DNA from 2 places in the Sporolactobacillus pectinivorans genome. Region 1 is predicted to be linked to the other one. Evidence: riboswitches for the same ligand, from Rfam matches in the RefSeq annotation. Region 1 holds a riboswitch; the other holds the start of a gene.
What was found. A riboswitch is a leader RNA that binds a small molecule or an ion and turns the genes downstream of it on or off. The one in region 1 is predicted to bind lysine.
Positions count from the first base shown of each region.

Region 2: it holds a riboswitch for lysine, as region 1 does, so the genes downstream of both, lysA (diaminopimelate decarboxylase) here and COP04_RS15285 (aspartate kinase) in region 1, are expected to answer to the same signal.

Region 1 is NZ_NXGA01000001.1:3,106,204-3,121,460, forward strand. It holds gene COP04_RS15285 (aspartate kinase) at 107-1,339, opposite strand; lysine riboswitch at 1,517-1,696, opposite strand; gene uvrC (excinuclease ABC subunit UvrC) at 1,759-3,540, opposite strand; gene trxA (thioredoxin) at 3,892-4,209, opposite strand; gene COP04_RS15300 (endonuclease MutS2) at 4,307-6,661, opposite strand; gene polX (DNA polymerase/3'-5' exonuclease PolX) at 6,790-8,505, opposite strand; gene COP04_RS15310 (CvpA family protein) at 8,557-9,105, opposite strand; gene pheT (phenylalanine--tRNA ligase subunit beta) at 9,675-12,086, opposite strand; gene pheS (phenylalanine--tRNA ligase subunit alpha) at 12,104-13,138, opposite strand; gene COP04_RS15325 (TrmH family RNA methyltransferase) at 13,561-14,325, opposite strand; gene sspI (small acid-soluble spore protein SspI) at 14,440-14,643, shown strand; gene COP04_RS15335 (glutathione peroxidase) at 14,851-15,257, opposite strand, start outside.
Region 2 is NZ_NXGA01000001.1:2,367,325-2,382,581, reverse strand. It holds gene spoVAD (stage V sporulation protein AD) at 1-620, shown strand, start outside; gene spoVAE (stage V sporulation protein AE) at 617-967, shown strand; gene COP04_RS11420 (spore germination protein) at 990-2,480, shown strand; lysine riboswitch at 2,533-2,710, shown strand; gene lysA (diaminopimelate decarboxylase) at 2,795-4,168, shown strand; gene COP04_RS11410 (GNAT family N-acetyltransferase) at 4,315-4,692, shown strand; gene COP04_RS11405 (segregation/condensation protein A) at 4,810-5,598, shown strand; gene scpB (SMC-Scp complex subunit ScpB) at 5,567-6,163, shown strand; gene COP04_RS11395 (D-alanyl-D-alanine carboxypeptidase family protein) at 6,381-7,532, shown strand; gene COP04_RS11390 (nucleoside recognition domain-containing protein) at 7,529-8,122, shown strand; gene COP04_RS11385 (spore maturation protein) at 8,124-8,657, shown strand; gene COP04_RS11380 (pseudouridine synthase) at 8,779-9,507, shown strand; gene COP04_RS11375 (response regulator transcription factor) at 9,728-10,450, shown strand; gene COP04_RS11370 (ATP-binding protein) at 10,447-12,225, shown strand; gene COP04_RS11365 (ferredoxin) at 12,271-12,525, opposite strand; gene COP04_RS11360 (YpbB family protein) at 12,752-13,822, shown strand; gene COP04_RS11355 (RecQ family ATP-dependent DNA helicase) at 13,819-15,257, shown strand, end outside.

The DNA of each region.
Region 1 (15,257 bases):
TTGGTATTTCGCGGTTTCCATCTTATTTTTCCACATAATTCAAAAAAGGCCTCAAGGGATCACACACCCTTGGGGCCTTGGCCTTAATTATTTATTCCGTTCAATTTTAAAGGCTGATTGATTCCTCTTCAGCGAGATGAAAGGTCGTATGCAGTGTTTCAAGTGCTTCGAGCAAGTTTTCTTCATCGATAATTGTTGAAACTTTGATCTCCGATGTACTGATCATTTTAACTTTAATGCCGTTCTCAGCCAATGCGTGGAACATCTGTGCAGCGACACCAGGATTGGAAGCCATGCCGGAGCCGACAATCGATACTTTGGCCAGTTCTGATTCAAAAATCAACTGGTGGAACTCAAGATCCTTTTCCTGCGTGCGCAGAACATCCAGCGTTTCATTCTGCAGATCCCGGTCAACTGTAAAGGACAGGCTCGTCTTTGCTTCATCCAGTACATTCTGGACAATGACATCAATATTGATGTGTTTGGCAGCGATTGCATCAAAGACACGCGATACTGCACTAACATTATTCGGCAGTCCGAGCAGTGTTATCTTAGTTACATTTTTTTCAAAAGCAAGTCCTCTGACTGTTTTAGTCGTCTCCATTGATACTTCCTCCTTAATCACCGTTCCCTCTTCTTCAGAGAATGAGGAGCAGACAACCAGTTCGATGTGGCTGTTCTTAGCGTATTCGACAGCGCGCGGGTGGAGTACACCCGCACCCAGATAAGCCATTTCAAGCATTTCATCGTAACTGATTTCTTTAAGCTTTCTCGCCTTGCTTACGTAGCGCGGATCAGTCGTGAAAACGCCAGTCACATCTGTGTAAATTTCACACCTAGCCGCACCGAAAGCAGCGGCCAGCGCAACGGCCGATGTGTCCGAACCGCCCCGCCCGAGCGTCGTGATTTCTCCGGCGTTAGTCACACCCTGAAAGCCCGCAACAATCACTATCGTTCCTTTTTTCAGCTGCGGACGGATCAATGAGGTGTCAATAGAGCTGATTCTTGCGCTTTCATGGACATCTTCCGTCTTGATCCCCGCCTGCCAGCCCGTATACGAGATCGCATCATAGCCGCGTTCAATCAGCACCATGGCCAGAAGGGCAATAGTCACCTGTTCACCGGTAGAAAGGAGCACATCCATCTCACGTTTCGACGGCCGGTCCGAAATTTCTCCCGCCATGCTCACCAGTGAATCCGTTGTTTTGCCCATTGCCGACACAACGACAATAATCTGGTCGCCAGCCGTTTTCTTTTTAATAATTCTTTCCGCTACCCTCTGCAGTCGTTCAACCGTTGCCACCGATGTTCCACCAAACTTCATCACTGTTAAAGCCACTCTTCACTCGCTCCTTTAGATTATGAACGGCAAATAAATACCGCTGCTCTTCCCCATCCTCTCTGTACCATCTGCGGGACGATCTTTGAAAGAGCCTACACCTTTGCTTTTTTCCCTTCAGTGATAAAAAGAACAGCGAGCATCTCCCCGCTGTTGAACAGACAATCTTTTTCAGCATGCTGAGATAGTTCTCCACACTTTCGCTCGTGTGACAGCCCTACACTTGTTCAATGCAGATCCAGCCCGGAAACGTGATGAAACATTTCCTACTTCGGCAGTGTCCCCTTTAATCCGCGGTCAGTGAATCTCATCCTTCTCGCGCGGCCTACTCATGAAGACTGCTCCTCTATCACTTCAGATATTTGAAAAAATTAAGTTATGTGAATTATAGCAGAACTGTGATTAAGAGACAACACTTTTCAGGTTGGATTGTCCAAATATTTCTTAACGGTCTCAGCGATTTTCTGTGGCAATCCTGCTTCTCTCAGCATTTCACTGCTCGCTTCCCTGATTTTTTTAATTGAACCAAAGTTTCTGAGCAGCGCCTGCTTTCTCTGCGCGCCAATGCCTGGTATATCGTCGAGAACCGAGTGAAGCATTTCCTTCTGGTGTACCTGTCTGTGAAAAGTAATGGCAAAGCGGTGCACCTCATCCTGTATCCGCTGCAGCAGATAAAAAGCCTGGCTGTTTCTCGCCAACGGAACAAATGACGGCGGATCTCCGGCCACCAGCTGGGCCGTCCGATGCTTATCATCTTTCGCCAGACCGCAGACCGGAATATAAAGTCCGAATTCATTTTCCAGAACATCAATGGCGGCGGACAACTGACCCTTGCCACCGTCGATCAGAATCAGATCGGGCAGGACGGCTCCTTCCTTAAGCAGTCTGGAGTAACGTCTGCGAACCACTTCCTTCATCGTCGCATAGTCATCCGGCCCACTTACTGTTTTCACCCGGTATTTGCGATAGTCGCTTTTCTTCGGACGCCCGTCTTCAAACACCACCATCGCCGATACAGGATCCGCGCCCTGAATATTTGAGTTATCGAATGTCTCGATTCGGCGCGGTGCGAGCATATCCAGAGCTTCTCCCAGCTGTTCCACGGCGCCTACCGTTCGTTTCTCGTCCCGTTCAATCAATGCGAACTTTTCCTTGAGCGCAATCTGCCCGTTTTTGATCGCCATATTGACGAGATCTTTTTTCCGGCCACGCTGCGGCTGGAGGACCGAGATGCCAAGCATCTGTTCGATAAGCTGCTGATCGACATGATCCGGAATTAGAACTTCCTTTGGTTTAATATGATTCTGGTGTGAATAGAACTGTCCGATAAATGTCAGAAAATCTTCTTCCGGTTCCTGATAGAACGGGAACATGGAAGCCGCCCGCTCGATCAGTTTTCCCTGGCGCATGAAGAAAACCTGAACACACATCCATCCCTTGTCAAAGGCATAGCCGAAAACATCGCGATCATCCAGATCATTGAAGACGATTTTCTGCTTCTCCATAACCGTTTCAATGTGCTGGATCTGGTCACGGAACTCTTTTGCCTTCTCGAAATGGAGCTGTTCCGCTTCATTCAGCATTTTTTCCTTCAGAATCTTTTTGACATCCTGATAGCCACCGTTCAGAAAATGGGTGATATCCTCTGCCATGTTCTGATAGGTCTCGGCTGGAATGTCGTTGACACAGGGGGCCAGACACTGGCCGATATGATAATAAAGGCAGACACGATTAGGCAGCGTGTGGCATTTACGCAGCGGATAAAGCCGATCAAGCAGCCGTTTTGTTTCATTCGCCGCCGTCACGTTCGGATACGGTCCAAAATATTTGCCGCTCCTTCGATTAACTTTCCGTGTGATGATCAGCCGCGGATACTTTTCTGAAGTAAGTTTGATATAGGGATAACTTTTGTCATCCTTCAGCATGATGTTATATCTTGGTTCATACTTTTTAATCAGATTGATTTCAAGAAGCAGCGATTCGATTTCTGATGAAACAACGATATATTCAAAATCGGCTATATCCGCAACAAGGCGCTGCGTCTTCGCATCGTGGGATCCGCTGAAATATGAATGAACGCGGTTGAACAGATTTTTTGCTTTGCCGACATAAATAATCTGCCCTTGGCTGTTCTTCATTTGATAACAACCCGGCTGTTTCGGGAGTAAACTAAGTTTTTCTCTAATTTTCTGACTCACCATATTTTTACTCATCCTCTAATAAAAAATCAGGCTTGCCGCGACTGCGAACAAACTATCTCTTTTTATTATTATAAAGATTTTAGGAACATTCAACTGCTAAGATTGAAAAGAAATCTGATCGCAGCATCTGCAAGTTCCGATATATTCTTCTGAGTTCCGATAAATTGGCGTGAGTTCCGATATATTCCTCTGAGTTCTGATAAATTGGCGTGAGTTCCGATATATTCTTCTGAGTTCTGATACGCTCCTGTGTCGCTTCCATTTCCGATCATTTAAACAAACGGTAAGAAAAAAGGGACTGCCAAAAAGGCAGCCCCTCCGGGTAAAGATTTTTAACTAGGAACAACCGGATCAGCCGACGTGCTCTTTGATCCGGTCTACCAGAGCTTCTTTCGGTGTGAAGCCAACGATCTTATCAACAACTTCGCCGTCTTTGAACAGAAACATCGTCGGAATGCTCATGACACCGTATTTGCTGGCTGTCGCCTGATTTTCATCAACGTCCAGCTTAACAATTTTAAGATTATCTGCTAATTCTGAATCCACTTCTTCGAGAACAGGAGCCATCATTTTGCATGGCCCGCACCATGTCGCCCAAAAGTCGGTGAGAACAAGTCCCTTTGATGTTTCATCCGCAAAATTTGTATCGTTTACCTGATTGATTGCCATTGTGTATAAACCTCCTCAATTGATTCATTATGCTTCATGTCACAAAGTATAGCATCTCCAGTTCAGATAATCCATTAACCTGCTTACGAACATCTTTTCACTTAAAGTCGACAACCGTGACACCGCTGCCGCCTTCACCCTGGCTGCCAAGCCGCGAACTTTTCACACGCGGATGGCGCTCAATTAGTTTGGAAACCCCGTTCCGCAGTGCACCGGTTCCTTTACCATGAATGATTGAGACCCGTGGAAAGCCGGCGAGCATCGCTTCATCAAGATATTTTTCAACCTTGAGCATGGCGTCCTCATAGCGTTCACCACGCAGATCGAGTTCCGGTTTCACCGTCACTCCAGACGTGCGAACATTGACGACAGGACGCACTTTTTTCTCCTCTCTCACTTTCTTCAGGTCATTTTCGGCAACATTCATTTTCAGAATGCCTGCCTGAACCAGATATTCATGATTACTGATCTTCTCAACGATATAGCCTTCCTGGCCAAAACTGATCATTTTAACATGGTCGCCAACTGCGAATCCTGCGAGTTCGTGTTTTACCGGGGCCGCCGGCGCAGCCTGCCTGTCCGGCTGATCCAATGCATCCAGCGCATGTGAAAGTTTGGTTTTTGCATCAATCAGCTGATGTTCCTTAACCTGACCGCGATTTTTGTAACTGCGCAGTTCATCAATAATTTCTTCTGCTTCCCGCCGGGCCTCTTTAACCGCGCGCTCCGCTTTTTCTTTCGCCTGTTTGAGAATTAGTTCCTTATTGCGCTCCAGATCGTTCAGTTTCTTTGTAAGAGCAGCTTCCTTTTCCTCAGCATCAAGTTTCAGCCTACGAGCGTTCTCTTCCTCAACCTCCGCAGCCTTACGGTTTTTTTCGAGTGAAGCAATCATTTTATCAATCTGATTTGTTTCACGGCTGATCTGAAGCCTTGCTCCATCAATGATATCAGTGGGGAGACCTAACTTTTTCGAAATTTCAAATGCGTTGCTTCGTCCCGGCACGCCGAGCAACAGCCGATATGTCGGGCTGAGTGTTTCCACATCGAATTCAACGCTGGCATTCATCACGCCGTTCCGCTCGTACGCATACGCCTTCAGTTCACTGTAGTGTGTCGTACAGATAATTGTCGCCCCACAGCCATATACAGCGTCCAGAATGGCAATCGACAGTGCTGCGCCTTCCTGAGGGTCGGTGCCGGCTCCCAGTTCGTCAAACAGCACAAGGCTCTGAAAATCGACTTCTTTGAGGATGCCGATGATGTTGGTCATGTGTGACGAAAAGGTACTGAGACTTTGCTCAATTGATTGTTCATCCCCGATATCGGCAAAAATCTTTTTAAAAACACTGACTTCGGATTCCTCTTCTGCAGGAATTTGCAGACCGGACTGAGCCATTAACGTAATCAGACCCGTCGTCTTCAGTGAAACCGTCTTGCCGCCGGTATTCGGACCGGTAATGATCAGCGCATGGGTATGTTCATCAAAAATGACATCAATCGGTACAACCCGCTCAAGGCTGATTAGCGGATGGCGCGCTTTTTTGAGCCGAATAATCCCCTGATCATTTAACTTTGGCCTGGAAGCTTTCATTTGGTGTCCGTAAGATGCCTTGGCAAAAATAAAATCGAGCTGTGCCAGTCCTTCGACCGATTCAAGAAGCTCGTCAGCATATTCGGCGGTTTCTTGAGACAGAACACGCAGAATCCGTTCAACTTCATGCCGCTCTTTGGCCCGGGCTTCACTCAACTGGTTATTCAGGTCGACAATCGCCTGCGGTTCAATGAACAGCGTCGCACCGGATGCCGACTGATCGTGCACAATCCCCCCGAAAGATGTGCGGTATTCCTGTTTTACCGGGATAACCTGTCTGTCGTTGCGGATCGTGATGATCGCTTCCGACAGCATCTTCCCGTTTGAATGAACAATGTTTTCCAATTTCTGTTTCACCCGGCTGTCAAATGTGCGGATCTGTCCGCGGATGTGCCGCAAGGCAGTGCTCGCCGAATCCATCACACCGCCCTGATCGTCGACTGCACTGCGGATTTTCCGTTCCAGGCCGCCGGGAACCTCCATTCCTTCCACAAGACCGGCCAGGATCGGCAGCTCAAGTTCCTCATCTTCCGCCAAATCAAGAATAAACGACTTGATCAGCCGTACACCGCGTATCGTATCGGCAATATCAATCAGTTCCTTCGCCTGGAGGATGCTGCCGATTTTTGATCGTTTCAGGCCGGGCCTGACATCCGTGATGCCGCCGAAGGGCACTGATCCCTTCAATCGAAGTACCGTTGCTCCTTCATCTGTTTCTTCCTGCAGCTTTCTGACTTCTTCCAGATCGCCGGATGGCTGCAGCTGTCCGATCCGGCTTTTACCAAGCGATGACGCAGTGTAATCCATTAGCTGCTGCTTGATCTTTTTATATTCCAATGCTTTTAAAGCATGTTCGTTCAAAAGGTACATCTCCCTCATTGAGAATAAGCGCCGGATTAAACCGGTTTCTTTTCTTTATAAGGAAAACTTGGGCGAAACCAACCCTGGGCAGGCTGAGCCTTAGTTGACCTCACTAAATCCACTAAATTTTATATTTTCTTACAGTGTAAAAAAGCGGCAAACTGTTCCGCAGTCATTGTATTCAGCACAGTTCCCGGACGGATCCAGCCGCGCACTGCCGTTTGCACGCCAAGCGCCATGTCCTCAATCATTTTCTTGGAGTGGCTGTCAGTATCAATGGCGATTCTGACCCCGGCCTCCTGGGCCTTGCAAACCCATTCAGAGGAAAGGTCAAGACGATTGCGATTGCTGTTCAGCTCAAGCGCCGTTCCAGTTTCTTTGGCCAGCCGGATCAGGCCCTCGACGTCTATCGCATAGCTGCTCCGTTTGCCAAGCAGCCGTCCGGTCGGATGGGCGATCAGCCGCACGTAAGGATTTCTGCACGCGTTTTCCAGACGTTTCATGATCTGGTTCTTGCTCTGTGAAAAAGAAGAATGGATCGACGCAATAACAAAATCCAGACATTTCAAAATTTCATCCGAATAATCAAGCGAACCGTCCGGAAGTATGTCCATTTCCACCCCGGAAAAAAGTGTAAAATCCTCATAAAGGGCATTCACGCGCGCCACTTCCTCGAGCTGTTTCAGCAGCCGCTCCTCGGAAAGACCAGTGGCGACCCTCAGTGACTTTGAGTGGTCGGTCAGGCACGCGTAGGCATATCCTTTCGCCCTCATCGCGTCTGCCATTTCCTGAACCGTATACGATCCATCGCTCCAGGTCGAGTGCATGTGCAGGTCGCCCTTAATATCCTCCAGCCGTATCAGCCCCAGCGGACCGGATTCAGCCCTTTCAATTTCACTTGCACCTTCCCGCACCTCCGGAGGAATCTCACTGAGCCCGAAGTGGTGGTATAGATCGGCCTCGCTCGAAAAAGTCTGGACCGGTTCATTTTCCGATTCGATCCCGTATTCACTGATTTTTTCGCCGCGCTCTTTTGCCAGATGGCGAATCAATATGTTGTGCTCTTTAGAACCAGTGAAATGATGCAATGTGGTCACAAAAGCTTCAGCTGTTGAAAAACGAAAGTCGACAGAAACATGATAGGGGTCATTGAGCACTACCGTCATTTTTGCATCGCCCCGCCCGGTTATTTCATATATGGGCAGAAGCTCAACAATCTGATTTGCCGTTTGTTCCGGATCGTCTGTCTCGATGACGAAATCCAAGTCTTTCATCTTTTCTTTTGCCCGACGGAGGCTCCCGGCGCGTGAAAAATGTCTGATATCCTGATCCGAGCGCAGAGCCGCTTCGATTTTTTCAGCCAGACCAACCATGTAAGCAATAGAAAGTTCGCTTGGACGCTGATTTATTTTTTTAACTGCATCCAATAATTTTTCTTCCGTCTTTTCGCCGAAACCCGGGAGCGCGCGGACCTGCTCCCCTTCGCATGCTTCCCGCAGCGCCGCCAGATCAGTCACATTCAGTGCCTGGTACAGTTTGCCGATTTTCTTCCCGCCAAGCCCGGGGATTTTCACAAGCTCAAGCAAATCGGGTGGAATCTCTTTCTGCAGATCGCGCAGCACAGCAGATTCGCCGGTCAACATCAAATCTTTGATAACATCCGCCGTTCCGCGGCCGATGCCTTTAATTTTACTGAAGTCGTCAATGCCTGCCACCGAACGCTGATCCGTTTCCAACGCCTGTCCGGCGCGGCGGTACGCGGCAATTTTAAAGGGATTGTCACCGCGGATTTCCAAATAAAGGGCAATCCGGTCCAATTGGTCAATAATCTGTTTTTTATTCACTTAGATCACTCTTTTCCAGTTGAAAGGAGAGAGATTTTATCAAAGCAACTGTCAGCGGACGAAAATCAAGGCCATCCACATATTATGCAGCATTTTTGAAAATACCGGCGTACTCCCGATAATCGATTGAGCCAAAGATGAACTGTTAATGGAGGACTGAAGCCCGCTGATCGGCGTCAGTGCCCCAACATAGAGCAGAATAAAGATCACCAGATAAAATTCCGCGAAGCCGAACAGCCCGCCTGTCAAATGATTCACTGAACGGATCAAAGGCAGCTCCGCGAGAAAATCAAGCATGTGTCCGAAAATCGCCAGCACAATCTTGGTTGCGATAAACAGCATCAGGAAAGCAATTGCCTGATAATAAGCCGACTGCAGGTTCATATTGCCCAGAAAGCTGAACGTGCCGCTTTGTGCAGCCGATGTCGGGAAGGGCACCCAGAGCTTGACTACCGGAGTCAGCTGCTTATAGTACATGAACGCTACAATGTAGGCAACGACAAATCCGGCCAGATGGACAAGCTGCAGGACAAGACCCCGCTTAAATCCGATAAAAAAACCCCAAGCAAGTAAAACTAAAATAATTATATTAAACAGCATCGATTGATCCCATCTTTCTTTAATTGACATAGTTCTTGTGGAACATTCGAAAAGCGTCACATTAGCTATCCATTCTTAACCTTTGGCGCAGTAATAAATCAAGGGAAAAAGACAAGCTTCAACCCTATGTGATTTTATCATATCAAAAACACTCCAAATATAGAAGAGCGAGCAGCTTCTGTGACACTATATTCGTTTTTTCTCAGAAAGATTGGGGTGCCAATCACTTTTTCCTTTTGTTGCCTGATCTCCCGTTCGCAAAGTTACCAACAGTTTCGTCCAGTTTCGCCTGCTTGACTCAAATTTTTAAGAAAAACCGGGCAAGGCTCAGCCTCTGGCGCAGGCTGAGCCTTAGTTGTGACGGCCATGGATGGCCAGCCCGAATATGCCAGAGGACGTACTGCCGCAGGATGCGGTGACTCTGACGTTGTGCACAGGACCGTGCATGTTCTTAGTCTAAGATCCAATGCCTGTCCGGCTACTTATAATCCGCTAAAATTTATATTTTAGCATGAAAAGAAACCGGTGCGCCCCCATTGCTCACACCGGTTTCTTCGATTTCATTTGTATCAGCCACGCAATTCTGCGCCACATTCCTGCTCGCAGGCTTTGAGAATTTTTTCGTGAACCGTGTTGACTTCATTATCTGTCAGTGTGCGTTCCGGATCGAAATAAGTAAGCGAGAACGCCATCGATTTCTCATTCTCGGCGACGTGATCACCTTCATACACGTCAAACAGTTTGACTGACTGAAGCAAAGGGCCGCCATTTTTTCGGATCACCTGATAGAGATCCGCCGCCGGAACAGAACGTTTTACAACGAGAGCAATGTCCCGTGCAGTCGACGGAAAGCGTGGAAGCCCGGTGTAGTCGATTTCCGGCTGTTCGCCGCGCAGCAGCGGTTCAATGGCCACTTCGAAAACAAACGTTTCATTCAGGTCCGCCTCTTTCTGAACCGATGGATGAAGCGCACCGAGGTAGCCGATCACCTTGCCATCGAGCAGGATGTCGGCCGTCTGTCCCGGATGCATTCCCTCCCGCCTGGCGGGTTGGTAAGCAATTCGTTCGGCCAGTGCCAACGAATCAAACAGCTTTTCAATGACTCCTTTAGCCGTATAGAAATCAACAGGGAGTGCCTCACCTTCCCAGTTTCTCTCGGCACGGCTTCCCGTAATCGCTCCTGCAAGGTGCTCCTCTTCGTCCGGACGCGCGCTGCCTGCATTGGGAATGAACACTTTACCGATTTCGTACAAAGCGACATCCGGCATCTGACGGTGCAGATGATATTTCACAACATCGATCAGCTGACGCACGATGCTCTGGCGGAGAACCGCATGCTCTTCACTCATCGGCCAGATCACTTTGGTTGGCTTTTCAGCAGACGGATGGACCGCATAAGCTGTTGCATGCTCGTCTGTAGTCAATGAATAGGTATACACCTGGTAAAGGCCAGCGCTTTCCATCAGTTCCTCCGTCCGTCTCCTTAAATTCTGATAAGGGGTCAGTGCCGCATGGATTGCGGCGCCTTCCGGCAAAGTCGCCGCGATGTGATTATACCCATAAATACGCCCGACCTCTTCGACAAGATCTTCTGGAATTGATACATCGAATCGCCGGGTAGGAACTTTAACCCGGATGATTTCACCGTCAGCTTCTGCATCAAAGCCAAGACGCGCGAGCGTTCCGCTGATTACGCCAAGAGAAAGATCCGTACCCAGTACCTGATTTATCTTCTGCCATGGCATTTCTATCACTGATTCAGGCACTGTCCGTTCGCCCTGTTCCACGATTCCTTTTAGGACATGGGCGGAGGCATATTGAGTCAGCAGCTCCGCGGCCCTGTCGGAGGCCAGCGCCACTCGATTGCGGTCGAGTCCCTTCTCGTAGCGGCTGCTGGCATCTGTCCTCATTTGCAGACGTGCCGCGGTTTTCCGGATTGATATCGGATCAAAAACCGCTGATTCAAGCAGTACTTTACTCGTTGAGCCTGTAACTTCCGAACTTTCTCCGCCCATCACGCCGGCAACTGCGGCCGCTTCTTTGCCGTTCGTTATGACAATATCTTCAGGCGTCAGTTTCCGTTCCTGATCGTCCAGCGTCTTCATGGTTTCATTCTTTCCGGCAAACCGGACAAGCACACGGTTCGATCCGAACGCGTCAAAGTCAAAAGTGTGGAGCGGCTGGCCATACTCAAGCATTACGTAGTTGGAAATATCAACCACATTGCTGATCGGCCGGACACCGGCTGCTATCAGGCGCAGCTGCATCCAGCGGGGCGACGGGGCAATCCTGATTCCCTCAATCAACCGGGCGCCGTAATACGGCACTTTCTCTGCAGCTTCGACAGAAACACTGACTTTTTCCGCAGCGGCTTCATCTGTTTCTTTTGGATCCGGTACAGGAATGCGCACAGGACGGTTTAAAAGGGCAGCCACTTCATAGGCGACGCCGATCATGTTCATGCAATGCGCACTGTTGACCAGTATGTCGAGATCAAGAATCGCGTCGTCCAGATTCAGGTACGGGAGCGCGTCCGCGCCGATCGGAACATCATCGTCGAACACGTAAATTCCGTCAGCATACGGTGCAAGAGTTTTATCTACACCCAGCTCACTCAGCGCGCAAATCATGCCGTTCGATTCCTCGCCGCGGAAATTTGAGCGCCTGATTTTGACATTGCCGGCAATCCTGGCACCATTTGTTGCAACAGGAACCTTCTGGCCGGCCGCAACGTTCGGTGCCCCGCAGACAATCTGCACGGTTTCCGATCCGAGATCAACTTGGCACAAATGCAGGTGATCTGATTCGGGATGCGGCTCACACGTCAAAACTTTTCCGATCACGATGCCCTTCAGCCCTTCGCCAGGGTATGTCAGGTGCTCCACTTCAATCCCGGAATTCGTGATCCGATTCGCAAGTTCTTCAGGCGTTACTCCTTCCAAGTCTACATAGTCTTTTAACCATTTATAAGAAACCAGCATGTTATGATTCTCCCCTCTTATGCCCGATCGAATTGTTTCAGGAAACGGATATCATCTGTATAGAAATGTCGGATGTCCTCAATGCCGTACTTGAGCATTGCAATCCGCTCAGGTCCCATGCCGAAAGCAAATCCGGTATAGACAGCCGGATCAAAACCGGACATGCGCAGCACATTCGGATGCACCATACCGGCACCCAGAATTTCAATCCATCCCGTGCCCTTGCAAACGGAACATCCATGCCCGCCGCACCTGAAGCAGGAAATATCCATTTCTACGGACGGTTCCGTAAAGGGGAAGAAGCTGGGCCGCAGGCGGATTTCACGTTCGGCGCCAAACATGTGCCTGGCAAAAACCGTCAAAACGCCCTTCAAATCGCTCAGTCTAACATTCTTGTCCACGCAGAGACCTTCAATCTGCATAAACTGATGCGAGTGCGTCGCGTCGTCATTGTCACGTCGATAAACTTTTCCGGGACAAATAATTTTAACTGGCCCCTTCCCCTTGTGAGCTTCGAGCGTTCTCGCCTGCATCGGCGAAGTATGGGGCCGGAGCAGAATTTCATCCGTGATGTAAAAAGAGTCCTGCATATCGCGGGCCGGATGATCTTTTGGAAGATTCAGCGCTTCAAAGGCGTAATAGTCTTCTTCCACTTCAGGTCCTTCAGCAACTGAGAAGCCAAGTCCAATAAAAAGATCCTCCACTTCGCGAATCACCGATGCGAGCAAATGGTGACTGCCCGTCTGCACCTTTCTTCCCGGAAGCGTGACATCAATTTTGTCGCTTGCCAGCTTCCTTTCGAGCAATCTGGCCTCAATCTCGGCCTTCTTCTCTTCAATCAAGGTTCCAATCACGTTTCTGACATCATTCGCCAGCTGGCCGATGACAGGGCGCTCCTCCTTGGTCAGCTTGCCCATGCCTTTCAGAACTTCCGTAATCGGTCCTTTTTTGCCGAGAAAATTCACGCGGATGTCCTGCAGCTTTTTCAGATCGTCCGCGGACTTCACATTTTCCAAAGCCTTCTCCCGCAGTTCCAGCAGCTTTTCCTTCAGCATCTTCTGTTCCAACCCTTCTGTTGATCTGATTTTCGAACATCAAAAAACGCCCCGTCCCTGAAAAGGGACGAAGCGTCGCGGTACCACCCTTGTTGACAATGTAAGAACAAATGCCCACTCAAAACCGTTTAACGGCGGTCGGCCGGCGCCCTCTAGGCTGAAATCAGCGTTCAAGCGGCAGCTCCGGAGTGAATTCCTTTTACCCTTCCCGCAAATGCGCTTCCAGTCGATGACGCATTCTCCCTTAGCGGCGGTATAAAAGTACTGCTCCCCATCTCAGCTTTTAGTCTAAGTTCGATAAAATCCAGAATAGTAAGACGAGCTTCGACTAAAACGTGCAAATCCTGTGCACAACGTCGGAGCCACCCAATCCTGTGGAAATTCTTTTCCAGTCGGTACTTTTTAGTATAAGCATTTTATCATTCAGTTGCAAGCCCTTCCGCACTCAGCCAGTACAACAGGATGCCCGCCGCCACAGCAACGTTCATCGATTCCGCACGCCCGGCCATCGGTATTTTAATTTCTTCATCCGTTTCCGCCAACAGTTCCGGCTGCGCACCATTGCCCTCATTGCCGACAATGAGAGCGAAATCTTTCTTTCCACCGGCATTTTTTTTCATGTTTTCTCCCTGAAGGGATGAACCAAAGACAGGAATACGATGTTTCTTCATTTCCGCTACTACGTCAAACAGGCTGCGGTGAATCACGGGAAGATGAAAGTGGGAACCCTGAGCCGAACGCAGTGTTTTTCCATTATATCCATCAACGCAGCCTTCACCTAAAAAGACGGCGTCCAGCCCGAAAGCATCCGCCGTCCGGATCAAAGTACCGAGGTTGCCCGGATCCTGCACACCGTCAATCAGCAGATAACGGCCCTGATGAATCGTCACCGACGGCTGGACCATCTTGCAGACGCCAATGATTCCCTGCGGTGTTTCCGTCTGTGACAGTTCGGTAAAAATTTTATGTGTCACCTGATAAACTTCCACATCGTCAAGCAGCCAGTCCGCTGGAAGATGGAACGCCTCATCAATCAGAACAGCGGACAGCAAATGGCGTGCAGAAAATACCGCCTCCTGTACGAGATGCGGCCCTTCGAGGAGATAGGTTTGTTCCTTTTCCCGCCACTTTCTGATTTTTAACTTTTTCCACAACTTAACTTTTTCATTCTGCATCGATACCATTCGTCTCAAAAAAAAGAACCCCTTTGTCCTGTCCAGCACATAAACCGTTGCTTTTAATCCATACTATACCATATTGCCTGAATACATTGCTTAAAGAAAGGGGCATGACTCACTATGGATCTGGACATCCGCCGTGCGGTGCTGCATAACCTGTCCGGCAACAGCAAAACCCAGCTTCAGGAAACGATCGTCGACGCCATAAAGGACGGCGAAGAAAAAATGCTCCCGGGACTCGGCGTACTGATGGAAGTGATTTGGAACAAATCGGACCCCTCATTCCGCGATCAGATGCTGACACGGCTGGAGCAAGGTGTTTAAAAAAATCGGGGCGGACCCCCGATTTTTTTTATTAGTTGATTTTTCCCGGGTTGTGCTGATTCTTGCACCAGTTCTGTCGATTCTTTTCACTTTTGTGTTGATTCCGTCGGCCTGAGACAAAGTAGATATCGCCCACTCACTTTTGGTACGCAGCTCTCGTTTGCTGATTATCATCAGTTACTGGTAGCATCATTTTTAGTATGAACATTACAAAAGCGCCGATATTTCTTTGTCAAGATCCTCGGGCTCAACCCTGGAACCAAAGTACTTAAAGCGATCCCCCTGACGATTGACAAGGAATTTGTTGAAATTCCAGGTGATCTTTTTCTCACCGGACAATTCAAGAAGTTCCTTAAATAAAGGATTCATTTCTTTCCCTTTCATTTTGCTCTTTTTAAAGAGTGGAAAAGTGACGCCGTAATTTATTTTACAGAACTCCGCCGTTTTTTCACTGTCGGCAAATTCCTGTTTAAGAAAACTGTCGCTTGGAAATCCCAAGACACTGAAACCTTGATCCTTGTACCTCTCATAAAGAGATTCAAGTCCCTCATATTGCGGAGTGAACCCACATTTGCTGGCAGTATTGACAATAAGTAAAACTTTTCCCTGATAGT
Region 2 (15,257 bases), 740 kb from region 1:
GTGCAGTCAGCAGCCATAATGCAACAGCGGAGCGGCAGTTTCGCTATCCCACCGAGTATGGCGGACCGATGAACCAGACTCAGACATTTACCGTAACGGGTGCCGGTGCGACGATTGTGACAAAGGAACCGGGAAAAGTCAGGGTGAAGGAAGCGACGATTGGCCGGGTGATCGACTGGGGTATTGGCGATGCAAACAATATGGGGTCGGCAATGGCTCCGGCTGCTGCCGATACGATCTGGACACATTTTCAGGATACCGGGCGCAAACCGGAGGATTATGACCTGATCGTTACTGGCGATCTTTCAAGTGTGGGTTCTCCAATCCTTAAGCAGTTGCTGTTTGAGAAAGGTCTTGATATCAGCAAAGAACATCAGGATTGCGGCCTAATGATATACAGCCCGGAGCAGCCGGTCAATGCAGGGGGCAGCGGCTGCGCCTGTTCGGCGGTCGTTACATATGGCTATCTCTTTAAAAGGCTTGCAGAAGGTTCACTAAGAAGAGTATTCGTTGTAGCTACCGGAGCTTTACTGAACAGTGCAACGCCGAAACAGAAGGACACGATACCCTGTATTGCTCACGGCGTTGTCCTAGAGTCGGCAAAGGAGGAACGGAGATGATCTACCTGTATGCATTTCTCGTGGGCGGAGGAATCTGTGTGGTTGGACAGCTGCTGATGGATGTTTTCAAGCTGACGCCCGCCCATGTCGTTGCGTCTTTTGTTGTGCTGGGAGCGGTATTTGACGTTTTTGGATTGTACGACCGCCTGATTGACTTTGCCGGCGCCGGTGCTACTGTACCGATCACTAGTTTTGGCCACTCCATCCTTCACGGGGCGATGGCAGAAGGGCATGAACATGGCTATCTCGGCATTGCCATTGGCATTTTCAAGCTGACATCCGCAGGCATCACTTCGGCGATTCTGTTTGGTTTTCTGGTTGCACTCTTTTTCAGGCCAAGAGGCTAACGTGAAAAATGGGAGGATCATCATGCCGAAACAAACTGATAAAAAACCGCTTGATCGCAGCATAGAGGAAAATGCGCGGAAAATGAAGGGAATTCTGGACATTGGTCCGAAAAACTTCGATGTCGGAGAGCGTGAAATAATGATTCTGGGACGTGACTGCAGGATTTATTATACAAACAGCCTCGTAGATTCGACCATTGTCGTTATGATGATGCGCGAGTTCATGCGTCTTTCCAATGAAAATGAGCAAGCGGAAAATGTTTTCCAGGAAATCAAGCAGCATCTCGTTCATTATCAGGTTGAAGAAATCACAACGATCGATGATACAGTGGACAAGATGCTCACAGGTCGGATTGTGCTGCTGATTGATGGTGAAACGACCGGTTTCGATATTGACTTGCGGCATTATCCCGGCAGGCAGCCCGCGGAGCCGGATGTTGAAAAGGTGGTCCGTGGTTCAAAGGACGGTTTCACAGAAAATATTATTGAAGATTCCGGACTGATCCGCCGCCGGATCCGTGACCCCCATTTTCGTTGTGAAATGATGCAGATCGGGGTACGGTCGAAAACTGACATTTGTCTCTGCTACTTGAAAGATGTGGCGAATCCCGGTCTGCTTGAGACATTGAGAAAAGAGCTTCGGGCCATCTGTGTCGACGGTATCCCCATGGCAGATAATGCGCTTGAAGAATTCATTCTTAAACAGGCTTGGAACCCTTTTCCACTGGTCCGCTATACCGGCCGCCCGGATGTTGCCGCTGCACACATCATAGAAGGGCATGTAGTGCTGATCACCGACACCTCACCAAGCGTGATGATTTTGCCGACAACGCTGTTTCATCATCTCCAGCACGCAGAAGAGTACCGCCAAATTACAGTGGCCGGAGCTTTGCAGAGATGGATGCGCTTTATTGCGGTACTTGGATCTGTTTTCCTTGTCCCGCTTTGGCTTTTGCTCGTTCAGGAACATCTGCTTCCGCCGCAGCTCAGTTTTATTGGACCGAATAGCAGCCATTATCATATACCCCTGCTTGTTCAGATACTGATTGCCGAAGTCGGAATTGAAGCATTGCGGATGGCAGCCATTCATACACCGACATCGCTTTCGACAGCGCTAGGCCTGATTGCCGCTGTCCTGATCGGGCAGATAGCCATTGAAGCCGGCATATTTATTCCTGAGGTTATTCTTTATACGTCTGTTGCGGCGATTGGGGGATTTGCAACGCCAAGCTATGACTTGCAGCTAGCCAATAAAGTTGTGAGAATCGTTCTGATTCTTGCAGTCGGGTTTTTTCATGTCCCGGGCTTTATGCTGACCACTACCTTACTGATCATTTATTTATCCCATGTCATGAATTTGAACACCCCTTATCTGTGGCCATTTATTCCCTTCAATCCGATAGGGCTCTACAATATACTGATACGAAGGGCACTGCCGACATCAGTGCTCAGGCCAAGCATCGTCCGCCCTCTGGATAAGTCTCGCCAGCCGGCAAAAAGTAAATCCAAATGACACTTGCCTTTAGAAATGAATCATGCTAAACTACAGTTAAATTTTATCCTTCAAGCAGATAAGAGGAGCAAGGAGAAGGAGTAAGGAACGGGAGCCTGGAAAAGCCATGATCGTTTCTGAAAGGTCAACTTGCCGAAGTGCCCGCCTTTTCCGGAGGCGACGCGCTGGGTCGCAGTTAAATAGGCTGCGGACTGTCACTGCATGGTTTGCGGTGGAGCACTTTTCGGGCTTTGGGTGTACGTTCCGGCCTGTATACTTTGTGTGCAGGCTTCTTTGTGTCTTATTACGAAATCAAGTTGCTATTTTATTTTTTTATGCACTTTCATAAGAAGGCGGAGAGGGAACGGATCGGGAAGGGGAGATTATTATTGCATGGAACACAGACGGTCAGCTCTGAAGGCCACCTTGTCATTGGGGGGGTGGATGCCGTTGAACTTGCTCATGAGTTCGGCACCCCACTTTATGTGTATGACACAGCGCTGATCAGGGAACGGATCAGACAGTTTAAAACGGCTTTTGCTGCTTATAAGGAGCTGGAGTGGCAGGTTGCGTACGCAAGCAAGGCGTTTTCAACAATTGCTATGATTCAGCTTGTCAACGAATTCGGACTCTCTCTCGATGTCGTATCGGGAGGGGAATTGTATACTGCGCTTAAGGCTGGCTTCCCTGCGGAAAATATACATTTTCATGGGAACAATAAATCTGACGATGAATTAGTGCTCGCTCTTGATGCAAAAATCGGCATTGACATCGTAGATAATTTTTATGAATTAGAACGGCTTGAAGAGCTGTGTGCTTCAAGGGATCAGAAGATGGAAATTCTTCTGAGAGTCACTCCGGGGGTTGAGGCGCATACGCACGAGTTTATTATGACAGGGCATGATGATACCAAATTCGGTTTTAATCTGGATAACGGTATGGCAGATCGTGCTGTTCTCCTGGCTTTGAAAGCGCCGCATTTAATACTTAAAGGCGTGCACTGCCATATTGGGTCACAAATTTTTGAAACGGAAGGATTTGTCCGCGCGATCAGGATCATTTTCAGCTATGCGGAGAAATGGAAAGACGCATATGGTTTTACAATGCGCGTTCTGAATGTTGGAGGAGGCTTCGGCATCAAGTATACTGAAGAAGATCTCCCATTGCCGCTCAGCAAATATATTGACAGTATCGTTGCTGCGGTGTGCGAGGAGAGCCGGGCGCGTTCCCTTAGCATTCCTGCAATCTGGATTGAACCCGGCAGGTCGATCATCGGTGAGTCCGGTACGACCCTTTATACCGTTGGAGCCTCAAAAAATATTCCGGGAATTCGGAAATACGTCGCAGTTGACGGGGGAATGGCCGATAACATCCGGCCGGCACTTTACCAGGCACACTATGCAGCGATCTGTGCTAACAGGGCGAAGGACGTTGCTGATCAATCAGTTACGATCGCCGGAAAATGTTGTGAAAACGGCGACGTGTTGATTAAGGAGTCGCGCCTTCCTGAATCTTGCCGGAGCGGTGACATTCTGGCGGTTCTATGTACCGGAGCGTATGGCTATTCCATGGCGAGCCACTATAACCGTTTGCCAAACCCTGCTGTTGTATTTGTAGAAAATGGTGAAGCGGATCTAGTTGTCCGCAGGGAAACGTATGATGATCTCATTAGTAATGATCTTCCGCTAAAGACGTATTCTGCCCATTGAACGATCGTGAAATTTAAATGTGGCACACGTTTTCAACGTATTAAAGTGCACATTTCTTTAAGATTGGTTATAATATAGAGCGTGAAAGCTTTTCATAGCTGTGATTCATTCTTATTTGGTTATATCATGGTAATGAGGGGTCAAAAATGCTGATTCGTTACAAGAAAAATTATGAAAAAATAGCAATGGGGCTTTTATCTTATATCCCGAAAGAGAAAGAGATCAAAACCCTGCTTCAAACCATTAGAAAGTACGAGGATGAAGAGGGCTGGCAATTGTTTCTGTGGAAAGACGGAGAGGATATTGTTGGCGTTGCCGGCGTTCATATGGAGGATCAGGAGAATGCAGTGATTGAACACATCAGTGTCAATCCATCCTATCGTACAGAAGGCATCGGTAAAAAAATGATTGTTGCCCTGAAGGAGATACTGGGGAACGATGTGGTTATTGAACCTTCATCGGCGATAAAAGCTTACTTTGATAAATGCTTTCAGGAACCGAATATAAAGGAAACCGGTAAATAATCGGTTTCTTTTTTTTGATCTTTTTTTTGATAGCGTTTATTGTCATAAACAGTTTCGCGGAATGTGTGTTCTATGCTATGATAGTGGCATATTGTATGAATTTCAGGAGGATGGCTTTTGGAATATAAAGTGAAAATTGATGCCTTCGAAGGTCCTCTTGATTTGCTTCTGCATTTGATCAAAACACTTGAGATTGATATTTATGATATTCCGGTCGCGGAAATTACCGATCAATATCTTGATTTTATCCACCATATGCAGAAACTGGAGCTGAATGTTGCGAGTGAATACCTCGTTATGGCCGCAACACTGATCGCGATGAAAAGCAGGATGCTGCTTCCGAAACCCGAGGTCTATGACGAAGTTCCGGAAGAAGCGTATGAAGATCCTGAGGAAACCCGTCAGGTACTGATGCAGCAGCTGTTGGAGTACCGCCAATATAAGGAGGCTGCCCAGTCCTTACGCTCAAATGAGTCGGAAAGGCTGTTGCTTTTTTCGAAGCAGCCCGAAGATCTGAGCCAGTTTGAGAGTGAAGATCTGACGGCCATTCCCAAGTCTGAACGGGCAACTGTCCATGATATGATGCGTGCGTTTCAAAGAATGCTGATCCGCAAAAAACTTGAAAAACCGCTTGATACTAAAATTGATCGTCAGGTTCTCCCGATTGGCCAGCAAATGAGCAGCGTTATCAGGGACTTAAAACGGGCGGGACACCCGCTTAACTTTGATTCGCTTTTTACAAGGAGAGATCGTCTGCATATTATCGTCACTTTTCTTGCACTGCTGGAATTAATGAAAAAAGATGCAGTTTTCTGCAGGCAGGACGCAAACTTTGCGGATATTCTTATTAGTCTGGGGAAGGAGGCCGCTGTACTTGACACCGGAGAAAATGCATTCAATTATTGAGGGGCTTCTCTATCTGACCGGAGAAGAGGGGCTTCTGCTGGATCAGATCAGCAAAGTGCTTCCTGATTGCTCGCTACAGGAAATAACCAATATAGTTGAGAAAATGAAAAAAGAATTTGAGGAAAATTCGTCCAGAGGGCTGATGATCGCTGACCTTCCGAATGGGTATCGGCTCACAACAAAACCTTTTATGGCGGCATATGCCGAAAAGTTTGCAGCGATTCCGAAATCGGCACCGCTCTCGCAGGCTTCTCTGGAGACTGTAGCAATTATTGCGTATAAACAGCCCATTTCAAGGCTGACCATTGAAGAAATAAGAGGAGTTAAGTCTGAGCGGGCGCTTCAGACCCTGACCGTTAAAGGGCTGATTAAAGAGGTTGGCCGGGCTGAAGGGACAGGACGAGCTATTCTGTATGGCATCACTTCTGCTTTTCTCGATTATTTCGGGCTCCATTCGCTTGATGAAATGCCTCCGCTGCTTGATGTAGCGAAGCAGCCAAACCAGCAGTTGGATGCCTATGATCTCTTCTATGACAAATACAAGGAAACTGTAAAAAATTTATGAAAAGATAGTTGCTCTGTTGATAGCTTCATAGCTCTCCCATGCTTCCTGCTCTTAAAAGTTAACTTGAGAACGCCTGCCCGGCCACTTTGGATCGGGCAGTTTTTTTTATTAATAACTCGTCGCCCAACATATTATTGCGGTGTGCGGCATGAAGCTTGCTCATAAACCCCTTGTCCCAGCATATGCTTGTATTATTGACAGGACAGGGGGATATCCCATGAAGAGTGCATTAAAAAATTCACTAATCGCATTTATTTGCCTTACTTTAGGGCTTTCGTTATTTCCCGGACAGGCTTGGGGGGAAGGACCCTCGGTTTCTGCGCAGTCAGCTGTATTGATCGACCAGTCTTCGGGACGGGAGCTTTTTGAAAAAAACAGTCATGAAAAACTTCCGATTGCGAGTATCACAAAGGTTATGACTGCGATCCTGGCCATCGAATCAGGAAAAATGAATCAAATGGTGACCGTCAGCGATCGGGCCATCAAGACTGAAGGCTCGTCCTTATATCTCAAGGCAGGTGAACGCTTGCATTTGAAAGACTTAGTATATGGACTTATGCTGCGTTCTGGTAACGATGCTTCTCTGGCGATTGCCGAGGCCGTAGCCGGTAGTGAACAGGGGTTTGCGTTTATGATGAATGAGAAGGCACAGGAATTGGGTATGCAGGACACACATTTTACAAACCCGAACGGGCTGGAGAATTCTGATCATTATTCAACAGCCAGCGATATGGCTGTACTGACCAGATATGCTATGGAAAATCAGTATTTCCGCAAAATTGCAGGTACACGATCATACCGTGCGGCAGCTACAAATAAAGAAGGTGTCAGAGTCTGGAAAAATAAAAATAAAATGCTCAGTCTATACCAGTATGCGACAGGAGGTAAAACAGGTTTTACCAAGAAGGCAGGGCGCACACTTATTTCAACAGCCAGTCAGGGGAATATGTCGCTGATTGCGGTCACATTGAATGATGGGGACGATTGGCTGGATCACAAGAATCTTTTTGAATGGGGTTTTTCGACATATAAACCTATTCTAGTTGTCAGAAGCGGAAAATTGGCGGCGAATACCGACCCATTTTATCAGAATCATCTTTACGTGCAAAGGGATATTTATCTCCCATTATCAAAAGATGAACAGCAAGACATAACCAAAAAGCTGATCCTGATCAAACCGCCGGCCGGGGATAAGAGTTGGACCCCACCATCACCGGCAGGCCGTCTTCTGGTCATGCTTGATCAGCGGCAGATTTATTCGCTTCCGGTCTATTACAAATCAGCGGGTAAGGAAAAAAGAGCGTTCTGGAAGATTTTCTTCAGCCTGCTTGAAGCATTTATTTCAGGAAGGGAGCAGCCATTATCATGATTAATTTAATCTGGGTTGCCCTCTTTCTTTTCGGAATCATATATGCGTCCTTCAATGGAACAATGGATCAGGTTAATGATGCCATTTTTAAATCAGCTTCCGATGCTGTCGCACTCTGCATCGGGCTAGCCAGCATCCTCATCTTCTGGCTTGGATTGATGAAAATTGCCGAAAAGTCCGGCTTGCTTGAAAAACTTTCTATTATCTTTAAACCGGTGGTTCGCCGAATATTTCCGGAAGTGCCTGTCGATCACCCGGCAATGGGCTATATTTTATCCAATATTATTGCCAACTTATTCGGTCTCGGTAATGCCGCAACTCCGATGGGCATCAAAGCAATGGAAGAGTTGAAGAAACTCAACGGAAATGTAAACAGGCCCAGCAGATCCATGATTACATTGCTTGCCCTGAATACTTCCGGCCTGACTCTTGTTCCGGCAACAGTGCTTGCCATCAGAATGCAGTACCATTCATCCTCTCCAGCGGATATTGTCGGACCGACACTAATTGCAACGCTGTGCACGACATTGTCAGCTCTGATTATTGACCGCTATTTTTATCATCGGCGCAAGCGAAAGGAGAAGAAGTAATATGGCCTTTGTGACAACGCTTTCCATCTGGCTGATTCCTGTCTTGATTTCTGCCGTCCTTCTTTATGGAACCTATAAGAAGACGGCAACCTATGAAATCTTCGTTGAAGGAGGCAAGGAGGGTTTTTCTCTTGCTGTATCGATCATGCCTTTTCTTGTCGGTATGCTGACGGCCATTGGCGTTTTCCGCGCGTCAGGAGCGATGGATGCGCTGATCCATGCGATCAAGCCTTTTCTTTCGGTGATCGGTATGCCGCCGGAAGTCGTTCCTCTTGCACTGATGAGGCCCATCTCGGGGACAGGGGCGCTCGGCCTGATGTCTGAACTGATCAAGGTCTACGGCCCGGACTCATTCATCGGCCGGCTGGCCTCGGTCATGCAGGGAAGCACGGATACAACATTTTATGTTGTTACTGTTTATTTCGGAGCGGTTGGTATTCACCGCATCGGCGACGCGCTGAAGGTCGGATTGCTGGCAGATGCCGTTGGCGTGGTTTGTTCGATTTGGATTGTTACGCTCATATTTGGTACTTAATGTGGCCATAACAAGATAAGGGGCAGGCAAGGCAAACTGGAAACATCTCCAAAAATAGTGAACAAAAATTGAAACTTGAGAAAAGCGAATGACCGCGTTATGATTACGTTGAGGTGAAAGGATGGAAAGATTACAGAAAGTGATTGCTCAGGCGGGCATTGCTTCAAGAAGAAAGGCCGAACTGCTGATTACGGCTGGTCAAGTTCAAGTGAACGGGCGGACGGTAACTGAGCTTGGAACAAAAGTATCGGAGCGGGACGAGATTTCTGTTAATGGCATTCCGGTTGGTAAAGAATGTCCTGTTTATTTTTTGCTGTATAAACCTGTGGGGGTCATTTCATCGGTAATAGATGATAGAAGCCGGACAACGGTTGTTGATTTTTTCAAACAGGTACCTCAGCGGATTTTTCCGGTCGGACGGCTGGATTATGATACATCCGGAGCGATTCTTATGACGAATGACGGAGAATTGGCCAACCGCCTGATGCATCCCCGTTTTAAAATTGATAAAACATACATAGCAAGGGTCAATCCAATTCCGACCAGTGAGCAGTTAAGGCAGCTTGCCTCAGGCATAAAGCTTGAGGATGGCATGACAGCGGAAGCAAAAGTCCGCCTTATTTCAAACGACAGCGGCAAAGGAATCGCTTCTGTCCAGCTGACGATTCATGAGGGCCGGAACAGACAGGTTCGGCGTATGTTCTCAGCACTTCATCTGCACGTCAGAAAGTTAAAGCGCGAACGTTATGGCTTCCTCAGCCTGGAAGGGCTTCATCCCGGCGACAGCCGAGTTCTCAAACCGCATGAAGTTCGGACTTTATACCATCTGGCTAATCGCGATCAGTCATAATTGTGTGATACTGTTTATTCATGCACAGATTGGTTCAGGAAAAATAAATGGAGCCGGGATAAAAGTGAGTAAAGCTGTTTTTTTTAAAGAAATTGTATAAAATAAGACATAGGATTGACACATTATCATATCAATTTGGGTCAGACCGGTTGCGTACGTAAGTCTTCGAAAAAAGTGATAAAAGAGAGAAAGCAGATAGGGCTGACGGGAGGATCATTGGATGGATGAGAAGAAAGCGGCGATTTTGGTTGTTGATGATGAAGAAAGGATTCGCAAGCTGTTGAAGATGTACCTCGAACGGGAAAGTTATCAGATTGATGAGGCCGGCGATGGTGAGACCGCGCTCCAGAAAGCGCTTGACAAAGATTATGAATTAATTCTTCTTGACCTGATGCTTCCGGGAATGGACGGAATTGAAGTCTGCGAGAAATTGCGTGAGTTCAAAGCGACACCAGTGATCATGCTGACGGCAAAAGGAGAAGAGGCAAACCGTGTCCAGGGCTTTGAAGTGGGGACGGATGATTACATAGTCAAACCTTTCAGTCCTCGTGAAGTTGTTCTGAGGGTGAAAGCGCTGCTTCGTCGTTCTTCAAAGACCAAGTTTCTGGAGACGGAAACAACAGCCAAGAATGTGATCGTCTTCCCGCACTTGATGATTGATCACGATGCGCACCGTGTCAAAGTCGAGAATCAGGAAGTCAACCTGACACCTAAAGAATATGAGTTACTCTATTATCTTGCACAAAATCCCGATAAGGTGTTTTCACGGGAGCAGCTGTTGAAAGATGTATGGAATTATGAATTTTTCGGCGATCTTCGGACGGTTGACACACATGTTAAGCGGTTGCGTGAAAAATTGAATCGTATATCAGAAGAAGCCGCAAACATGATTGTCACTGTATGGGGCGTCGGCTATAAAATAGAAGCTGAGAGTGACGCATGATCTGGCATGGCATTATTACAAAACTCTGGGCAACGATCATTGCAATTGTTACGATTGCACTCGTATTCCTGACCATTTTGCTGCTGCAGTTTTTTGAAAACAGCAATATCCAGCAATCTGAGCTCCAGTTGAGAAAAATAGGGGACAAGTCTGTGCAGCTGATCGAAAATGAAAACGGAAGCCGTTCGGCACTGGTCTCGGTTTCAGACATTTCCAGTGTTTATTCGGCAGGCAGCGCGCTGGTTTCAGGCAAACGCTATTGGCTTTCTCAGCCACTGCACGGATTTCCGGATTTGAACCGCAAGTTCTTCGAATCAGATCCGTTACTTCGTGAAGCGCTGGTCTCAGGGAAAAAAGTGGAAAAGCAAGGCTCTTTTGCCACTGGGCGCAACTCGCAGGAAAGAATGATCATTATAGGCCTTCCCTTTCACACCCAAAGCGGTGAGACTGGTGCTATTTATGTATTTCAAACCTTGAAAATCGCTCAAAACGCAATGAATCAATCAAAGAAATTGATCTATATCAGTGCGGGAATAGCTATTATTCTTACAACTTTCTTCGCTTTTTTTCTATCGACGCGAATCGGCGCGCCGCTTAGAAGGATGCGGACAGCGGTGCTCCAGGTAGCACGCGGTAATTTTGACATTAATGTTCCGGTTGTGACCCGGGATGAAGTCGGTGATCTGGCCGTTGCGTTCAACAAAATGAGAAATGATTTAAAGCTGAATATAACTGCCCTGAATCACGAAAAGGAGCAGCTGGGCGGAATACTTAATAACATGGCTGATGGCGTGCTCTTGCTTGACCGGCAAGGATCGATTATCGCCACAAATCCGCCGGCTGACCGTTTTAACCGCTCATGGGCCTTTGAACATGATGGTGCAACATCTCCGGATCTGCTGAACGAACTGTTGAAAAGCGTCGCATCAGAACGCAAACAGCAGATCCGTGAAGTGGGTATACAGGGACGGTTCTGGGTTGTGATTATGACGCCGCTCTATAGCCGCAAAGAGATCAGAGGAGCTGTAGCCGTTCTCAGGGATATGACGGAGGAACGCCATATTGATCAAATGAAAAGGGGATTTGTTGCAAATGTCAGCCATGAACTCCGTACGCCGGTATCAATGATTCAGGGCTATAGTGAAGCAATCATTGACGGGATCGCGGAAACTAATCAGGAAAAAGTAGATATGGCAAAGATAATTCTGGATGAATCAAAACGACTGGGCCGTCTGGTCAATGAACTGCTTGATCTCGCAAAGTTGGAAGCGGGCCATTTCCAGCTGAACAGAAGGGAAATTCCGCTGTTTTCTTTTTTCAGCCACACAGTGAATAAATTCAGCAACTTGGCAGAAACAGCAGGAATCAGCCTTAGGCTGGAAACTTCTTTCGGAGAAGATGCCCGCTTTTCGCTTGACCCTGACAGAATAGAGCAAGTGATGACAAATCTCATCGATAATGCGATTCGCCATACTCGTGAAAAAGGATGGGTTTTAGTCAATGTTGTTCTGAAATCCGGGAAACTCTTAGTGCGGGTTCAGGATTCAGGAGTGGGCATAGCGGAGGAGGATCTGCCCTTTGTATTTGAGCGCTTCTATAAGGCGGATAAGGCGAGGGCAAGGGGAAAATCAGGTACGGGGCTTGGACTCGCTATTGCCAAGCACATTATTGATGCACATGGTGGAGAAATCGGCGTCAATAGCAGAAAGGGCCACGGCACAACCTTTCAGTTCAATTTGCCCGAAGAAAATCTTCAGCAAGCGCGAGAAAGCTAAATAAAAAAAGCCTGCCGCCCGGCAAGCTTTTTTGTCCCATTTGAATCAGTGTTCGGCTATTTTTTCCGGTGAACCGTGAAAGGGATGATCCGCGACCCTGATCGATTCTGTGGGACAGCCCTCATAAGCATCTGCAAGGTCTTCAAGAAGTTCATCCGGCACCGCAGCATCGCCCTTGTTGCTGTCAAGAAGGGCAAAAGCGAGTCCGCTGTCATCATAATCAAACAAATCGGGTGCAGAAGCGGCACAGGCACCGCAAGATATGCAGGTTTCTTTATCGACAATCGTATATTTTTCCACTGACCAATAGCTTCCCTTCGTAACAGTTCTTCGTTCTTTCAAAGTTTACACTTTTTATTTTAAAAAACACCAGCTTAATTTTCAACGTTCTCAAGGTCCGATGTGTGAAAGATTATCGAAACTTGTCGGAAAAACAGATAAAATAGAAAGCGAATTATTTCTATGACTGTAAGATTATGAATAGTTTCAGATTTAAAAAATGTCTGTACAGCGTGGGGGTATCCATGTGTCATTTCGTTATTTTCTGATACTGCAGGTGATTGGCCGGATCAAAGGCGAGCGGACGCTTTCGGGCTTAATCCACATACTAAAAGGGAGGCAGTCGGTACAGACTATTCAGGATTGCACGCTCTTTCATATTGAACCGCTTTACCATGTTCTGGAAACTGTAGCGCGCGAGCAGCTTGAAAATCTTGCAAATGAATGCCGTGACAGAGGCTGGATCATTGCATTAAAAGGCGAACAGGAAAAGTATATCCTTACGCCTTCCGGCAAGTGTACATTGTCGCAGTTAGCTCAGAAGTATTCATTCCCGAAAGCATTAAGCTATACAGAAAATATAACGATCGAAACTGAATTCTGGCTCAAGCTGCAGCTCCTGGTCCAAACCCTTTCTGAACTGCTTCATGGAAGCCGTTCTTTTTTGCCGGTGACACGCAGGACAAGTGTGACAGAAGGAGTTCGCAAATTTATTTTTGAGTTTCATGCCAATCGGAAAACTCTCGCAGCCGGCCTCCATCAGGAACTTTATTGCCTTTTTGAAAAAATGCCGCAGAGCGATGCCACTCTCTTAAGCGCCCAGCTAAGCGGGCACAGCATGCCCGGACTGACTTTGACTCAATTGTCAGTGCTTTTTAATAGGGATTGGTATCAGTTCATGATCGATTCAAAATCCGCTTTTCGTTGTCTGATGCACCAGATCTGTTTCTCACCCTCACTGTTTCCAATCCTTGAATGTTTGATGGACAAAAAACCAAATGGGCTCTCACACTCAGCAGAAGAAACATATCGTTGTCTTAGAGAGGGGCTGACGATTGAAGAACTATCTGTAAAGAGGCAGCTGTCCAAGGGAACCATTGAGGATCATATTATTGAAATGACGCTTAAGATCCCTGAATTTAATGTTTCTCTTTTCCTGACGGATTCTATGAACCGGCTCATTATCGGGACGGCATCCCAGCTGCAGACCAAACAGCTCAAGCCAATTAAAAATGTACTTAATGATCAGGCGGATTATTTTCAGATTCGGCTGGCATTGGCAAGAGACGCTATGCGGGAACGGGGCGCCGGGCAATGAATGAACCAAATGATCCTATGGTCAAGGCTGAAGATACGCTTCACCGTGTTTTTGGTTTCAAGGCATTTAGAAACAGCCAGAAAGAAATTGTCGGAGCATTGCTGGACCGTCGGGATGTTTTCGCAATGATGCCGACGGGAGGCGGTAAATCACTGTGCTACCAGGTTCCCGGCTATGTCCTTAAAGGATTGGTGCTGGTCGTCTCGCCGCTTCTGTCGCTTATGGAGGATCAGGCGGACTCGCTTCGCCGTCTGGGCGAGCGCAAAGTGCGGACCCTAAACAGCATGCTCAATCCCGGCGAAAGACAGCGTGTGCTGCACCAGCTTAAGAGTTTGCGTTTTTTGTTTATTTCCCCTGAAATGCTGAGACAGCCACGTGTTTCAGAGGCACTTCAGCATGTCCCAGTATCATTATTTGTAGTCGATGAAGCCCATTGTATTTCACAATGGGGGCATGAATTCCGCCCGGATTATTTGCACCTGGCAGAGATCAGGTCAAGGGTGGGGTCGCCTCCTTGTCTCGCATTGACAGCAACGGCAGACAAGCGGGTTAGAAAGGATATTATTCATTATTTACATCTGGAATCGGCAAGGCAGTTTCTGATGAGCGTCGATCGTCCAAATATTGCGCTGATTGTCCGTGAAGTGAGAAACACTGAAGATAAAATGCGACAGATGATCGAATTGATTAGAAAAGTGGCTCTGCCCGGCATTATCTATTGTTCTGGGAGAGAATGGAGTGAAAAATTGTCTGAAGCCCTTTCAAGAAACCTGACCATTCGGACCGCCTTTTATCACGGTGGAATGACTCCTGAGGACCGCAGGAAAATCCAGAATCAGTTTCTTAATGGTCAACTGGATGTCCTTTGCTGCACGAATGCTTTTGGCATGGGTATTAATAAACCGGATATCCGACTTGTCGTTCATTTCCATTATCCCGGAACGATGAATGCTTATCTTCAGGAAATTGGACGCGCAGCCAGAGATGGAGGCCAGGGGCTTGCTGTTCTTTTCCATACGCCGGAAGATGACCGGTTGCCTGAGGCATTGATCGACAGTAATTATCCTTCGAAATCACTTGTAAAATTTGTTCTGAGTCAGCTTGACCAAGGGCTGTATCACCCGTTTCAAGAACCTGACCGTTTCATCGAGTCGATGCAGCACGCGGGGGCTAGTGAGACTGCCGCACGATTTATTCTTGAACGTGTAAGAACAAAACCGGCAAGTCAGCCCTATCGTTCGCTTTATGAGCCGTGCATCAGACAAATTGAAAAGCGTCGTTCAGCCCAGCTTGAAGACCTGAATCGCATGCGTTCCTGGATCCAGGAAACGGACTGTCGGAGGGCTTCCTGCCTAAAATACTTTGATGAAACGCTGGAACAGAAACCGGATCTTTGCTGTGACCGGTGCGGTATCGATATTGAAAAATTTCAGCG